3 regions of the Streptomyces sp. NPDC043685 genome follow, and region 1 is predicted to be linked to each of the others. Evidence: riboswitches for the same ligand, from Rfam matches in the RefSeq annotation. Region 1 holds a riboswitch; each other region holds the start of a gene.
What was found. Region 1 has a riboswitch for cyclic di-AMP ahead of AC0665_RS20715 (M23 family metallopeptidase). Riboswitches for the same ligand answer to the same signal wherever they lie in the genome.
Positions count from the first base shown of each region.

Region 2: linked by a shared signal. The riboswitch ahead of AC0665_RS34685 (transglycosylase family protein) and the one ahead of AC0665_RS20715 (M23 family metallopeptidase) in region 1 are both predicted to bind cyclic di-AMP.
Region 3: linked by a shared signal. The riboswitch ahead of AC0665_RS01845 (C40 family peptidase) and the one ahead of AC0665_RS20715 (M23 family metallopeptidase) in region 1 are both predicted to bind cyclic di-AMP.

Region 1 covers NZ_JBWKCH010000006.1:115,862-121,079, forward strand. Annotated here, with positions in the region: gene AC0665_RS20705 (M16 family metallopeptidase) at 1-168, shown strand, start outside; gene AC0665_RS20710 (M16 family metallopeptidase) at 165-1,553, shown strand; cyclic di-AMP (ydaO/yuaA leader) riboswitch at 1,744-1,908, shown strand; gene AC0665_RS20715 (M23 family metallopeptidase) at 1,921-2,709, shown strand; gene AC0665_RS20720 (GntR family transcriptional regulator) at 2,898-3,593, shown strand; gene AC0665_RS20725 (HPr family phosphocarrier protein) at 3,752-4,033, opposite strand; gene AC0665_RS20730 (bifunctional acetate--CoA ligase family protein/GNAT family N-acetyltransferase) at 4,211-5,218, shown strand, end outside.
Region 2 covers NZ_JBWKCH010000013.1:149,871-155,088, reverse strand. Annotated here, with positions in the region: gene AC0665_RS34705 (Ppx/GppA phosphatase family protein) at 1-249, opposite strand, end outside; gene AC0665_RS34700 (DUF501 domain-containing protein) at 246-776, opposite strand; gene AC0665_RS34695 (FtsB family cell division protein) at 829-1,305, opposite strand; gene eno (phosphopyruvate hydratase) at 1,408-2,688, opposite strand; gene AC0665_RS34685 (transglycosylase family protein) at 2,952-3,650, opposite strand; cyclic di-AMP (ydaO/yuaA leader) riboswitch at 3,655-3,821, opposite strand; gene AC0665_RS34680 (transglycosylase family protein) at 4,050-5,021, opposite strand; gene AC0665_RS34675 (cytochrome P450 family protein) at 5,142-5,218, opposite strand, start outside.
Region 3 covers NZ_JBWKCH010000001.1:366,451-371,668, forward strand. Annotated here, with positions in the region: gene AC0665_RS01835 (hypothetical protein) at 383-736, shown strand; gene AC0665_RS01840 (TDT family transporter) at 714-1,646, opposite strand; gene AC0665_RS01845 (C40 family peptidase) at 1,724-2,902, opposite strand; cyclic di-AMP (ydaO/yuaA leader) riboswitch at 2,911-3,083, opposite strand; gene pcrA (DNA helicase PcrA) at 3,409-5,218, shown strand, end outside.

The DNA.
Region 1 (5,218 bases):
ACGGCGGTCAACCGCGTCCTGGAGATCACGGCGGAGGAGGTCCAGGAGGCCGCCAAGGCCCGCCTGCGCCCCGACAACCGCGCGGTGCTCGTCTACGAGCCCGTCGCCGACGAGACCGACGAGACCGCAGCCGCGGCCGGCGACGAGAACGAGGAGGCGGCCAAGTGACCGAGCTCGCCACGATGGACTTCCACCCCCGGCCGCAGGCGGGCGAGGCCCGCCCCTGGGCCTTCCCGGCCCCCGAGCGCGGCACGCTCGGCAACGGCCTGACGGTGCTGCGCTGCCACCGCCCCGGCCAGCAGGTCGTCGCGGTGGAGGTGCTGCTGGACGCCCCCCTGGAAGCCGAGCCGGCCGGCCTCGACGGTGTGGCCACGATCATGGCCCGGGCCTTCTCCGAGGGCACCGACAAGCACTCCGCCGAGGAGTTCGCCGCCGAGCTGGAGCGCGCCGGAGCCACCCTCGACGCCCACGCCGACCACCCGGGCGTCCGGCTCAGCCTGGAGGTGCCCGCCTCCCGGCTCGCCAAGGGACTGAACCTGATCGCCGACGCCCTGAGGGCGCCCGCGTTCGCCGACAGCGAGGTCGAGCGGCTGGTCCGCAACCGCCTCGACGAGATCCCGCACGAGCTGGCCAACCCCTCACGGCGCGCCGCCAAGGAGCTCTCCAGGGAGCTGTTCCCGGCGGGCTCGCGCATGTCGCGGCCCCGGCAGGGCACCGAGGAGACGGTCGCATCGATCGACTCCGCGGCCGTGCGCGGCTTCTACGAGAAGCACGTCCGCCCCGCCACGGCCACCGTGGTGGTCGTCGGCGACCTGACCGGCATCGACCTCGACGCCCTGCTCGGGGAGACCCTGGGCGCCTGGACGGGCTCCTCGGCCGAGCCGCGCCCGGTGCCGCCGGTGACCGCCGACGACACCGGCCGGGTCGTCATCGTGGACCGCCCGGGCGCCGTCCAGACGCAGTTGCTGATCGGCCGTATCGGCCCGGACCGGCACGACCGCGTGTGGCCTGCGCAGGTGCTCGGCACGTACTGCCTCGGCGGCACCCTCACCTCCCGCCTGGACCGCGTCCTGCGCGAGGAGAAGGGCTACACCTACGGCGTGCGGGCGTTCGGCCAGGTCCTCAGGTCCGCGCCGGACGGCACCGGTGCCGCGATGCTCGCCATCAGCGGTTCCGTGGACACGCCCAACACCGGCCCCGCCCTGGAGGACCTCTGGACGGTGCTGCGCACCCTCGCCGCCGAGGGGCTGACCGACGCCGAGCGGGACGTCGCCGTGCAGAACCTGGTGGGCGTGGCGCCGCTGAAGTACGAGACGGCGGCGGCCGTCGCGAGCACGCTGGCCGACCAGGTCGAGCAGCACCTGCCCGACGACTACCAGGCCACCCTGTACCGGCAGCTCGCGGCCACCGGCACCGTGGAGGCCACCGCGGCGGCCGTGAGCGCCTTCCCGGTGGACCGTCTGGTGACCGTTCTCGTCGGTGACGCGGCGCAGATCAAGGCACCCGTCGAGGCCCTCGGCATCGGCGAAGTCACCGTCGTCGCCGCCGAGTAGCGGCACACGCTCAGGGGCCCTGGCCGTCTTCGAAGGCGCCAGGGCCCCTTTATGCCCGAATTGATACGGAGGTTGCCTGTCTGCCCTGTGGGATGCGCTACAAAAGCCGGGATTCATTTGGGAATTGAAAGTGACGCCGCTTAGCGTCATCCGGGCTGTTCGTCAGGCAGTGCGCCGCACCCGCGGCACCGGACAGTCATCGCCGAGTCCCCGTACGGCGCGAGCCAGGGGAGCCGGGGACCCATCGCAGTCCCTGGGGTGAATCGGACGCCCGCGCCAGTGGCGAGGGAGTCCGTAGGAGACCTTCCTGCTCCGAACCCGTCAGCTAACCCGGTAGGCGAGAGGGAAGGAAAGGACCAGCCACTTCATGGCGTTCACTCGCGCCACCGGCAAGCACCGTCGTCCCAGCAGGATCCAGCGCGGCACCGCCCGCGCGGCGGGCGTCGCGGCCCTCGCCACCACCGGCGTGATTGGCACCGTGGCGGCCCCCGCGGCCTTCGCCGCCGAGCCCACCGCCGAGCAGACGGGGCTCACCCCGGTCGTCACCATGGGCGACACCGTGGCCCAGCAGATCGACGCCCAGGCCATCGCGCAGCAGCAGGCCGCCGAGGAGGCCGCCGCCAAGCAGAAGGCCGAGGAGGCCGCCCGCAAGCGTGCCGCCGAGGCCGCCCAGGAGGCCAAGGAAGCCGCCGAGAAGGCCCGTGAGGCCAAGGAGCGCGCCGCCCGCGAGGCCGAGCGCAAGCGCCTCAACGCCTTCGTGGCCCCGATCTCCGGCTCGTACGTCTCCACCGGCTACAAGGCGAGCAGCGGCCTGTGGTCCTCCGGCAGCCACACCGGCGTCGACTTCCACGCCGCCACCGGCACCTCCGTCCACGCGGTCGGCGCGGGCACCGTCGTCGAGGCCGGCTGGGGCGGCTCCTACGGCAACCAGATCGTGATCAAGATGCACGACGGGACGTACACGCAGTACGGCCACCTGTCCTCGATCGGCGTCTCGGTCGGCCAGCAGGTCACCCCGGGCCAGCAGATCGGCCTGTCCGGCGCGACCGGCAACGTCACCGGTCCGCACCTGCACTTCGAGGCCCGCACGAGCCCCGAGTACGGCTCGGACATCGACCCGGTCGCCTACCTGCGCTCGCACGGCGTGAACGTCTGACCGGCACCTCATCGCACTCCCCGAAGCCCCGGCTCCCCGAGCCGGGGCTTTCGGCGTTCACGCCGGCGGACTGTCCAAAAAATATTCATGGATTCCCGCTTGCCGTCGGAAATTCCCGCTCATTGCAATAGAGTCACGGAACACGCGCCGCTCGCCGGCGTTTCACGGGGATTAAGCGGAGGTCGGTCATGCGTATTCCCGCGCACTCGGTGTGCACGGCCATCCGGGACGACATCGTCGCCGGTGTCCACGCGCGCGGCAGCCGGCTCACCGAAGAACTCCTCGCGCGCCGCTACGGCGTCTCGCGGGTCCCCGTGCGGGAGGCGCTGCGCACCCTGGAGGCCGAGGGCTTCGTGGTGACCCGGCGGCACGCGGGCGCGTGCGTGGCCGAACCCACCGAGCAGGAGGCCGCCGACCTGCTGGAGATGCGGCTGCTGCTGGAGCCGCTCGGCGCCGCACGGGCCGCCCAGCGCCGCACCGAGGGGCATCTGAAGGTCCTGCGCGGCCTGGTCCGGCTGGGCCAGGAGCGGGCCCGCCGGGGCAACAGCGACGATCTGCGCTCCTTGGACGGCTGGTTCCACGAGACGCTCGCCCAGGCCTCCGGCAGTCCCGCGCTGACCTCGATGCTCACCCAGCTCCGCCACAAGATCGCCTGGATGTACGCCGTGGACGCGCCGCTGAGTCCGGTGGAGTCCTGGGCGGAGCACGGCGCGATCGTGGACGCGGTGGCGCGCGGCGACAGCGAGCGCGCGCGGGCGGTCACGGCGCTGCACACCGAGCGCGCGACGGGCGCACACCGCTTGCGTTCCGGCTCCGTCGGGGAAGGCGCCGAGCGTGTGAGGAACTCGCAACATCCCGTAAACACGGCGAGCCTGCGGCATTAACACGGCAGCCGTATACAAAGAGAGCAGTCAATTTCCGGGGGTCTCTTTCAGCTGCCCGGATTCCTGAATTCGTTCCCCATTTCGGCGTCAAATGGCGAAGGGCCCGCCCGGTGAATTCGGACGAGCCCTTCGCTGTGCACCCGATCGGGCGCCCGGGATCAGACGGTCTCGGGCAGTTCCTCGAGACCCTCGGAGACCAGCTTCGCGAGCCGGTCCAGGGCGGCGTCCGCGCCCTCGGCGTCGGAGGCGAGGACGATCTCCTCGCCACCCTGGGCGCCGAGGCCGAGGACGGCCAGCATGGAGGCCGCGTTGACGGGCTTGCCGTCGGCCTTGGCGATCGTCACCGGGACGCCTGCGGCCGTGGCGGCTCGGACGAAGATGGAGGCGGGACGGGCGTGGAGACCCTCGGCCCAGCCGACGTTGACGCGGCGCTCAGCCATGTGTTGCTGCCCTTCGCTTTTCAGGGTTGTCTAGACCAGTTTCCCATATCGTGAAGCCGTACCGGGAGCGGTCCTCGGACCGCCCCGGGGTGCCGTCGGATCGCGGCCTCGACCCGACTGACGCCCTCCACAGACTGCCTCGCGCCGCTGTCGGACGCTAGCCGTACTCTGGGGCCCATGCAGACCTCGCCGGACCGGCACGAGTATCCCGCCCACTGGGAAGCCGACGTGGTGCTGCGCGACGGGGGCACCGCGCGCATCCGGCCCATCACCGTTGATGACGCCGATCGCCTGGTCAGCTTCTACGAGCAGGTCTCCGACGAGTCGAAGTACTACCGCTTCTTCGCGCCGTACCCTCGCCTGTCCGCCAAGGACGTCCACCGCTTCACGCACCACGACTTTGTGGACCGGGTGGGACTCGCGGCCACGGTGGGCGGCGAGTTCATCGCCACCGTACGCTACGACCGGATCGGCGCCGACGGAACGCCCGCGTCCGCACCCGCCGACGAGGCCGAGGTCGCCTTCCTCGTCCAGGACGCCCACCAGGGCCGCGGAGTCGCCTCCGCCCTGCTGGAGCACATCGGAGCCGTCGCCCGCGAGCGCGGCATCCGCCGTTTCGCCGCCGAGGTGCTGCCCGCCAACACCAAGATGATCAAGGTGTTCACGGACGCCGGCTACACCCAGAAGCGCAGTTTCGAGGACGGCGTCGTCCGTCTGGAGTTCGACCTCGAACCCACCGACCGCTCCCTGGCCGTGCAGTACGCGCGCGAGCACCGTGCCGAGGCGCGCTCCGTGCAGCGGCTGCTCGCGCCCGGCTCGGTCGCCGTCATCGGGGCCGGACGCACCCCCGGCGGGGTGGGCCGCAGCGTCCTCGGCAACATCCGGGACGCCGGCTACGGCGGCCGCCTCTACGCGGTGAACAAGGCCTTGCCGGAGGGGCAGAAGGAGCTCGACGGGGTGCCCGCGCACCGCTCGGTCCGGGACATCGACGGCCCGGTCGACCTCGCCGTCGTCGCGGTGCCGGCCGATCACGTCCCCGAGGTCGTCACCGAGTGCGGCGAGCACGGCGTCCAAGGGCTGGTCGTCGTCTCCGCCGGGTACGCCGAGAGCGGCCCCGAGGGGCGCGAACGCCAGCGCGCACTCGTCCGGCAGGCCCGCACGTACGGCATGCGGATCATCGGGCCG
Region 2 (5,218 bases), on a different contig from region 1:
GGAGGTCGCCACGAACCGCAGCCGCTGCGCCCCGTGCTCCTTGATGATCCCGGCGTACTCGCGGCACGCCGCGAAGGTCCGCCGCAACGCCTCGGGGGCGAGCCGGCCCGTGCGGTCCACGCCCTGCCCGAGCCGGACGATGGTCATCCGGCGGTCCAGGTCAACGAGCTCGCCGGTGGCGGGGTCGGCCTCGGCGACCAGCAGCCGGATGGAGTTCGTACCGCAGTCCACGGCGGCGACACGGGTCACTGGGCGGCCTCCTCGGCGGTCGTCACGCAGGCGCCCTTGCGCCACCACTCCGGCAGCATCGCCAGCGCCTCGTCGCCCAGCGGGTTCACGCCCGGCCCGGCGGCCAGCGAGTGGGCCACCAGGACGTGCAGGCACTTCACCCGGTCCGGCATGCCGCCCGCGCTCGGGAAGTTCTTCAGCTCCTCGATCTCGTCACGGCGCCGGATGTAGTCCTCGTGCGCCGCCCGGTAGGCCGCCGCCAGCTCCGGGTCCGAGGCCAGCCGCTCGGTCATCTCCTTCATCACGCCGTTGGCCTCCAGCGTGCCGATCGCGGAGTTCGCCTTCGGGCACGTCAGGTAGTACAGCGTCGGGAAGGGCGTGCCGTCGGGCAGGCGGGGGGCCGTCTCCACGACGTCGGGCTGTCCGCACCGGCAGCGGTGCGCGATCGCGCGCAGCCCGCGCGGGGGCCGGCCGAGCTGCTGCTTGAAGGCCTCGACGTCGGCGTCGGTGGGCTCGGTGCGCGGGGTGGTCGGCGGGGGCGTTTCCATGACTGTCTTCAGGCTGTCTTTCTCTGGGTTCAGGGCACTGGCTGGGGCCGGGTCACCGGTCGGAGGCGTCGGCCTTGTCGACCCCGTCCCAGACGTTCGAGTACCAGGGGCGGTCGGCCGCCCCCAGGTCGGTGCGCGACTGCTTCGCCGCGTGCGGGTCGACGACGATGAAACCCGTCTCCCCCGGCATGACGTAGTGCAACCGCTGCCGGATCTGCTGCTCGGCGTACGCGTCGTCCTGCCAGCGCGCCTTCAGGTCGCGCAGCCGTTCGACGCGCTCGCGGGCCTGCCGCTGTTCGCGTTGCAGGTCGTCGATCTCGGCGCGCTGCGAGACGTACTCCCGCATCGGGTAGGCCAGGGCCACGATCAGCGAGCACATCACCAGGGCGAGCAGCGCGGCCCGGCCGGTCAGCCGCGAGCGCCGGGCCTGGCGCTTGGTCTGGGAGCGGTAGACCCGGGCCGCGGTCTGCTCGCCGAGCAACCGGATCCTGGTCGCGGTGGAGAACCGGTCCCGGTCCTTCACGGCCATCTGTCCGCCTCCCGCTCCACCGTCATACGCGCGTACGTCCCCGGACACGGTACGGGACCGAGTACGGGGACGTACGTACGACGCTGCTACTTACGAGCCGGGTCAGCCCTTGAAGCGCGGGAAGGCGCTGCGGCCGGCGTAGACCGCCGCGTCGTCGAGGATCTCCTCGATGCGCAGCAGCTGGTTGTACTTGGCGACGCGCTCGGAGCGGGCCGGGGCGCCGGTCTTGATCTGGCCGCAGTTGGTGGCGACGGCCAGGTCGGCGATGGTGACGTCCTCGGTCTCGCCGGAGCGGTGGGACATCATGCACTTGAAGCCGTTGCGCTGGGCCAGCTCGACGGCGTCCAGCGTCTCGGTCAGCGAGCCGATCTGGTTGACCTTGACCAGGAGCGCGTTGGCCGCGCCCTCCTCGATGCCGCGGGCCAGGCGCTCGGGGTTGGTCACGAACAGGTCGTCGCCGACGAGCTGGACCTTGTCACCGAGCTTGTCGGTGATGGTCTTCCAGCCCTCCCAGTCGTCCTCGAACAGCGGGTCCTCGATGGACACGAGCGGGTACGCGTCGACGAGCTCCGCGTAGTACTCGGTCATCTCGGCCGCCGAGCGCTCCTTGCCCTCGAAGGTGTAGACGCCGTCCTTGTAGAACTCGGAGGCGGCGACGTCGAGGGCGAGGGCGATCTGCTCGCCGGGGGTGTAGCCGGCTTCCTTGATCGCCTCGAGGATGAGGTCGAGGGCCTCGCGGTTGGAGCCGAGGTTCGGGGCGAAGCCGCCCTCGTCGCCGAGGCCGGTGGCCAGGCCCTTGGACTTCAGGACCTTCTTCAGCGTGTGGTAGACCTCGGCGCCCCAGCGCAGGGCCTCGGAGAAGGACTCCGCGCCGATGGGGGCGATCATGAACTCCTGGATGTCTACGTTGGAGTCGGCGTGCGAGCCGCCGTTCAGGATGTTCATCATCGGCACCGGCAGCAGGTGCGCGTTGGGGCCGCCCAGGTAGCGGAACAGCGGCAGGTCGCTGGCCTCGGAGGCGGCGTGGGCGACGGCGAGGGAGACGCCGAGGATGGCGTTGGCGCCGAGGGAGCCCTTGTTGTCGGTGGCGTCCAGGTCGAACATCGCCTGGTCGATCAGGCGCTGCTCGGTGGCGTCGTAGCCGACCAGCTCCGGGCCGATCTGCTCGATGACCGCGAGGACGGCCTTCTCCACACCCTTGCCGAGGTAGCGGTTCGAGTCGCCGTCGCGGAGCTCGATGGCCTCGAAGGCGCCCGTGGAGGCGCCGGACGGGACGGCGGCACGACCGGTGCTGCCGTCGTCGAGGCCGACCTCGACCTCGACCGTGGGGTTGCCTCGGGAGTCCAGGATTTCCCGGGCTACGACGACGTCGATGGACGGCACGAGCATCTCCTTCTTGAATGTGACGCGGTGACGCGGGTCGCGTGGACCCGGCGGGGTGCGGGCCGTGGTGGCTCGCGACATGAGCCTAACCGGCTCCGGGCGATCGGCCACCGGGTCGCCCACCCCATGGACAGAACCGAGAGTAAATTGTTTCCGAACGGAACAAAGCCGGTTGCCGAAAAAACCCCGCCCCGGTGCGCACGGGGGATGGCGCACCGGGGCGGGGAGTCCGTGGGCCCCGGGGGGCCGGGAGGGGCCGCTGCTTACTTCAGGTGCAGCTGCTGGCCCGGGTAGATGAGGTTGGCGTCCTCGACGATGTCCTTGTTCAGCTCGAAGAGCTTCTCCCAGCCGCCCTTGACCTTCTTGTCCGCGGCGATGGAGCTGAGGGTGTCGCCCTCGACGACCTTGTACTCGCCGTCGCCCTTCTTGACCTTCTTGCCGGTCGGGGTGGTGACGGTCTTCTTGGCGGCCGGGCGGTCCTCGGAGCGGGAGGCCGGCTGCTGCTCGGTCTTGCGGGTCTCGGTGCTCTGCTGGCTCTGCTGCTGCGTGGAGCTGCCGGAGTCGCTCGACGAGCCGCCGCCGGTGTAGCCGGCACCCGACAGGCCCTTGCCGCAGACCGGCCAGGCGCCCTTGCCCTGGCTCGCCAGGACCTTCTCGGCGACCTGGATCTGCTGGTCCTTGCTGGCCTGGTCGGCGGTCGAGGCGTACTGCGTGCCGCCGTACGCGGCCCAGGTGGAGGCGGAGAACTGCAGACCGCCGTAGTAGCCGTTGCCGGTGTTGATGGACCAGTTGCCGCCGGACTCGCACTGGGCGACGGCGTCCCACTCGGAGGCGGTGGCGGCGGAGGCGTTGCCGGCCGCCATCAGCGGGGCGGCGATGGCGACACCGGTGACACCGGCGAGCGCGGCGGCGCGGGTGGCCTTGGACGGACGACGGTGCTTGCCCTTGGCGGAAAACAGCATGGAGAGATCCCCTCACCGACGCCTGCGAGGTGAGCTGTCGGGTTCGGGCCGGTTGAGTTGCCCGGCCGCGTCCCTCACGGGACACGGCTTCACCCCAAGCCCTTCCGGCACAACCGGCCGGTCGGGCACCTACCTTGGGTCCCCCGCTCCTGCCTACGGCGCTTGACGCGACGACTGTTCCCGTGCGGCCGCTGGCAGGATTCGGCGTTGCGGCAGCCGGGGCTCGTGGTGACGAGCGATCACGACCGTAGACACGCGATCCGCCGAATTTCAAAGACGATCAGGGCTTCTGAGATCTATCTCTCACCGGCCTTATACGGGACATTCGGCGCGAAACATGACGTGAACTCACCCGGTTTAGGGGTGACTTCGACCGCCGTTTCCGCACTGCCCGGACGGCTACCCCTCGTCCGCTTCGACCCCTGTGGTGAGCTTCTGACCGGGGAGGATGAGGTTCGGGTCGGTACCGACCGTCTGCTCGTTGTCGTCGTAGAGGGAGTGCCATCCGCCGTCGACGTCAAGGGAGTCGGCGATGGACCAGAGGCTGTCGCCGACGCCGACGATGTAGGCGCCCTGGGAAGCGTCACGGGAGGCGTCACCGCCGCGCGAGGCGTGACGGCCCGAGGACGCGCCCTCACGGCCGCTCGCGGACGCGGAGTCCTCCTCGGCGCCGGGGCCGCGGTGACGGCCGGAGCCGGCGTCCGCCGGGGCCGAGGACTCGCCGCGCTGACGCGAGTTGGCGGACTCGCCGCCCTCACCGGAGCCGGAGCTGCCGGACTTCTCGTCCCGCTCCTGCTTCTCGCCCCGCTCCTGCGAGGTGGAATCGGACGACTTGTCGGACTTGCTGGTTTCATCCTTCTCGGTCGACCGTGCGTCGGGCGACGACGACGGGCTCGAAGAGGCCTCCGGAGAAGGGGACGCGTCAGGGCCGTCGAGCAGACCGGGTGAGTCCACCTCACCGGACGTCTCGGACGAGCCGGACGTGTCCGACCCCTTGCCCTGTTCGAGGCCCGAGAGCAGTCCGCAGGTGCGCCACGCGCCGACCCCCTGGTCGGCGAGGACTCTCTCGGCCACGGATATCTGCTGGGAGCGACTGGCCAGGTCGGCACTCGCGGCGTAGTCGAGACCGCCGTACTTCTCCCAGTCCTCCTGGGACAACTGCAGGCCGCCGTAATAGCCGTTACCGCTGTTCTGGCTCCACGCGCCGCCGGTCTCGCAGTCCGCGACCCGGTCCCAGGTCGTGCCGTCGGCCGCGCTGGCACCGGAGGCCCCGAGGAGAGGGATCGCGATGGCGGAGCCGGTCACTCCGGCCGCCACGAGGAGAGCCGGAGCCTGACGGGGGCGGCGGTGCCGACCGTTCCCGGAGAGCATACGGAGACCTTTCGCGAGACAGCAGTGACCGGCGGCCGGAATCCCGGGCCGCGTTGATGGGTGAACGTATCGGCAGACGATCACTTGTCACAAGTTCATGCCGCGCAGATCACGTGAAGATCACAGCTCTGATGTTTCGTCACGTCCGGCCGGTGCGAACTCCACCGGCAGCGTGCGCAGCCCCCGCATGATGAGCC
Region 3 (5,218 bases), on a different contig from region 1:
CATACGCCGCCAGGGGAGCGGACGGGCGGCCTGCGCGTCCGGCGACGGCCCGCACAGGGGAAGCGGATCGCCGCCGGACTTCTCGGCGGTGGTGTCCGACTGCCGCCCCTGGCCCGGGCGGCGGTGGGGAGCCGGGCACCTGGAGGAGGACGCTAAACGTCGCCGAGGCGGGCCGGTGGCAGGTGTGCGGAACTGTCTCGAGAGGACCGGCGGTGACCGTATGCGACCGTAGCGCCGTCTCGACCCCGAACGCTTCACTCAGTGTGATGACCGATGCGCCGAATCGTGCGCGAGTGGCCCTGATCGGGTGCTATGGGGCGCATATATGCATCAGTGGCCCGGTGTCGGGCGGCCCGCGGGCCCCTGATTAGGCTCCGGCCTCATGGACGTACTCATCCACCTCTTCGTCGGCCTCCACATCATCGGCATCGCCGCGCTCCTGGGCGGATTCCTCACCCAGATGAAGGCGATGGGCGAGGGCACGGCCCGCTTCACGCCCGCGATGCTGCACGGCGCGCTGACGATGCTGGTCACCGGTGTGGCGCTGGTCGGCCTCAACCAGGCCGACGACCAGACCGTGAACAACATCAAGATCGGCGTGAAGCTGGCCCTGCTGATCGTGATCCTCGGCCTGGTCTATGTGAAGCGGGACGACGAGAAGGTGGACAAGGGCCTGTTCGGCCTGGTCGGTCTGCTGACCACGGCGAACATCTTCATCGCCGTGCTCTGGACCTGACCCGGGAGGGACGGGCGCGCGCCGAGGTGAGCGCCCAGGCGGTGCAGCCGAGCCAGGCCGCCACGGTCATCCACAGCAGGACCTCGCCGAGGGCGTCGAGCCAGGGCGCGTCCAGGGCGGCGGCGACGGCCAGGGCGGCCGCGGCCGTGCCGACCGCGGTGAAGACGGTCGCCCAGCGGGCCACGTCGTAGCCGTGCCGGGGCCAGGCGAGCTCGGCGGTGAGCAGGCCCACGCAGCAGACCAGGGTGAGCACGAGCAGCCCGGCCGTCACCCTGCCGAGGACGGCGTGGTCGTCGTCGTTCCACAGGTACAGGCGGGCGCTGTCGGCGGTGATCAGACGTGCCCCGGCCAGCGCCGACAGGGCGAGCGCCCCGGCCGCGAGCCAGTGGTCCCCGCGCCCCTCGGTCACCTCCCGCGGCGGGAAGCGCAGCAGCGCGACGCAGTAGAGCACCAGCCCCGGCCAGAACAGCACCATGGCCGCGTGGGCGAGCCAGGCGGCCGACTCGGCCGCGGCGAGCGTGGCGCCGAGCACCGCCAGCCCCTGGGTGGCCGCACAGCGCAGGAACACCGTTCCGCGGCGCTCCGGGTTCGCCGCGACGAGCAGCGCCGCCCACAGCAGGGCCGCGAGCGCCAGCAGCGCCGCGGCCGACCGCTGCCAGCCGGCCGCGCAGAAGCCGGTGCCGATCAGGGCGGTCGCCGCCGTGAAGGTGAGCGCGGCCGGCGTCTGCGCCGGCCACCGCGACGGCCGCAGCACGGCGTACGCGACCGCCCCGGCCCAGGCCGCGCAGGCCGGGACGAGGGCGACACGGGAGAGGGTCTCGTACCCCGCCGAGTCGAGACCGACCGCCAGGGCGCCGGTCGTCAGCGCGTACATCGCGCACAGGGCGGCGGACAGGGAGAGACCGGGCATGGCGCCGATGCTAGGCAGCGCCGTGCGCGCGGGGAGAGGGGCACGCGCGCGTGCCCCTCAAAATCGGACCAAGACCGTCAGGCCGGCCGCACCACGCTGTGGATCGCCGACTCGCCGTCGTAGTAGATCGACTCCTCGCGCACGTACGTACCGGGCTTCGGGGCGTGGATCATCATGCCGTTGCCGATGTAGATCCCGACATGGGTGACGTCGTCGTAGAAGAACACCAGGTCACCGGGCTGGGCCTGGGAGAGCGGGACCGTGGTGCCGGCGTTCACCTGGTCGTAGGTCGTGCGCGGCAGGGTGACGGACGCGGCCTTCCAGGCGGCCTGGGTGAGGCCGGAGCAGTCGTAGGAGCCCGGGCCGACGGCCCCCCACACGTACGGCTTGCCGATCTGGGCACGGGCGAAGGCGAGCGCCTTGTCGGCCTTGGTGGCGTACGAGGAGTCGGCCGGGGCGGTCGTGGAGGACGAGCCGGAGCCCGTGGACCCCGACGCGGAGGACCCGCCGTCCTGCTGCCCTGCCGCCTGCTCCTGCGCCGTCTGCCGGGCGGCCTGCTGCCGGGCCAGCTCGTCGGCCTTGCGGGCGGCCTCCTCCCGCTTCTCCCGCTCGATCGCCGCGAGCCGGGCCTTCTCCTCGGCGGTCAGCCGGGACATCAGCTCGCGGGCATCGGCCAGCTTGCGCTGGACGGTGGCCTTGGCCGCCTTCAGGTCGCCCTGCGACTCGGTGAGCGTCTCGAGGCTCTCGGTGGCCTCCTGGCGCTTCTTCATCGTCTCGGACTGCTGTGTGACGTAGTCGTCGACCGCGACCTTCTGACGGCCCGTCATCCGGTCCATCAGCTGGGTCTGGTCGAAGTAGTCCTGCGGGGTGTCCGCGAGCAGGAACGTGGCCGTGTCCGGGGCGGCGGCGCCGGTGCGGTACTGGGCGGAGGCGAAGGAACCGAGCTCCTCCCGCGCCTCGTTGAGCTTCTGGGTGCGCTGGGCGACGTCGTCCAGGAGGGTGTCCACGCGCTTGCGCTGCTTCGCGGTCTTCTCCTTGGCCGCGTTGTACTTGTCGGTGGCCGACTCGGCCTGGCGGTACAGGTCGCCGACCTTCTTCTCGACGTCCTCCAGGCTGGGCTTGTCGTCGGCCTCGGGGGTGGCGTTGGCCGACTGGGACAGCAGGGCCACGGAGGTGAGGGCCGCCGTTGCGAGGGCGGGGGTCCGTATGCCTGCCACGCGCGTACCCGTAGGACGCGACTTGCGGTGCGACGCCAAGGGAGGCGACTCCTTCCACGTTCCGCCTACCGGGTTAGCTGTCGGGTTCGGGCGGATGGTTCGGAAGGGTTGCCCTACGGCCTTCTCCGCACAGGGAGTCGGGCCGATTCACCCCAGGTTCACGGTTGGGTCCCCGGCTCCGGCTGCCGCTGCGGCACACCGGACTCGGCGGAGGCCGCGCGGCCCGGCGACGTTCGCCGGTGGGGGTCATGCGGCCTGATCGCACCGTAGCCAATTCGTGTGGCCCTTGTGAAGGTTGATGGGTGATATGCCCGATACATTTTCGTGACCTTACTCATGAGCGTTGCGGAGAGTGAATGATCCGGGGCGGTTGATCACGACATGTCCGCGATCGGGGAGGGTGTAGCAGGCCGTCACCGGCCGGTCATGGAGGGCGACAATACGCCGCCGGACCGTCGGCCCGCGGCCGGGTGCGCGGCGATGTTCCGGCGATGTTCTCGGGGCGGCGGCGGGCTGTCAGTGGGGCGCCCTAGACTCGGAGAGCGATGAGCAGCCTCTTTGACGACAGCTTCCTGGCGGACCTCCAGGCCCGGCGGGGCCCCGCGGACGAGCCCCCGCCGCCGCCCGAGGACGATCACGTACCGGAGCCGATCCCGGACGATCTGTTCGGCGGGAAGTTCGACGCGCCGCCGGACCGCGACCCCTACTACCGGGACGGCGCCCCCCGCCCGGTGGTGGACACCGCCACCCTCCTGGAGGGGCTGAACGACAACCAGCGCGCCGCCGTCGTCCACTCCGGCTCCCCGCTGCTCATCGTGGCCGGCGCCGGCTCCGGCAAGACCCGTGTGCTCACGCACCGCATCGCCCACCTGCTCGCCGAGCGGGACGTGCACCCCGGCCAGATCCTCGCGATCACCTTCACCAACAAGGCCGCCGGTGAGATGAAGGAGCGCGTCGAGCAGCTGGTCGGCCCGCGCGCGAACGCCATGTGGGTCATGACCTTCCACAGCGCGTGCGTGCGCATCCTCAGGCGCGAGAGCAAGAGGCTCGGCTTCACGTCCTCCTTCTCGATCTACGACGCCGCCGACTCCAAGCGCCTGATGGCCCTGGTCTGCCGCGACCTGGACCTCGACCCCAAGCGTTTCCCGCCGAAGTCCTTCAGCGCCAAGATCAGCAACCTGAAGAACGAGCTGATCGACGAGGAGGACTTCGCCGCCCAGGCCGCCGACGGATTCGAGAAGACCCTCGCCCAGGCCTACGCCCTGTACCAGTCGCGGCTGCGCGAGGCGAACGCCCTCGACTTCGACGACCTGATCATGACGACGGTCAACCTGCTGCGCGCCTTCCCGGACGTCGCCGAGCACTACCGCCGCCGCTTCCGGCACGTCCTGGTGGACGAGTACCAGGACACCAACCACGCGCAGTACGCCCTGGTCCGCGAGCTGGTCGGCACCGTTGAGCACCCGGTCGACGTACCGCCCGAGGCCGAGGTCCCGCCCGCCGAGCTGTGCGTGGTGGGTGACGCCGACCAGTCGATCTACGCCTTCCGCGGCGCGACGATCCGCAACATCCTCCAGTTCGAGGAGGACTACCCGGACGCCACGACGATCCTGCTGGAGCAGAACTACCGCTCCACCCAGACCATCCTCAGCGCGGCCAACGCGGTCATCGAGCGCAACGAGTCCCGCCGCCCCAAGAACCTGTGGACCAACGCGGGCGCCGGTGCCCGGATCACCGGCTACGTCGCCGACACCGAGCACGACGAGGCCCAGTTCGTCGCCGACGAGATAGACCGCCTCACCGACGCCGGCGAGGCCAAGGCCGGCGACGTCGCCGTCTTCTACCGCACCAACGCCCAGTCCCGTGTCTTCGAAGAGGTCTTCATCCGCGTCGGCCTGCCCTACAAGGTCGTCGGCGGCGTCCGCTTCTACGAGCGCAAGGAGGTCCGGGACGTCCTGGCCTACCTGCGCGTGCTGGCCAACCCCGAGGACTCGGTGCCGCTGCGCCGGATCCTCAACGTGCCCAAGCGGGGCATCGGCGACCGCGCCGAGGCGATGATCGACGCCCTGTCCCAGCGCGAGAAGATCAGCTTCCCGCAGGCGCTCAAGCGCGTCGACGAGGCGTACGGCATGGCCGCGCGCTCCACCAACGCCGTCAAGCGGTTCAACACCCTGATGGAGGACCTGCGCACCATCGTCGAGTCCGGCGCCGGACCGGCCACGGTGCTGGAGGCCGTCCTGGAGCGCACCGGCTACCTCGCCGAGCTCCAGGCCTCCACCGACCCGCAGGACGAGACCCGCATCGAGAACCTCCAGGAACTCGCCGCCGTCGCGATGGAGTTCGAGCAGGAGCGCG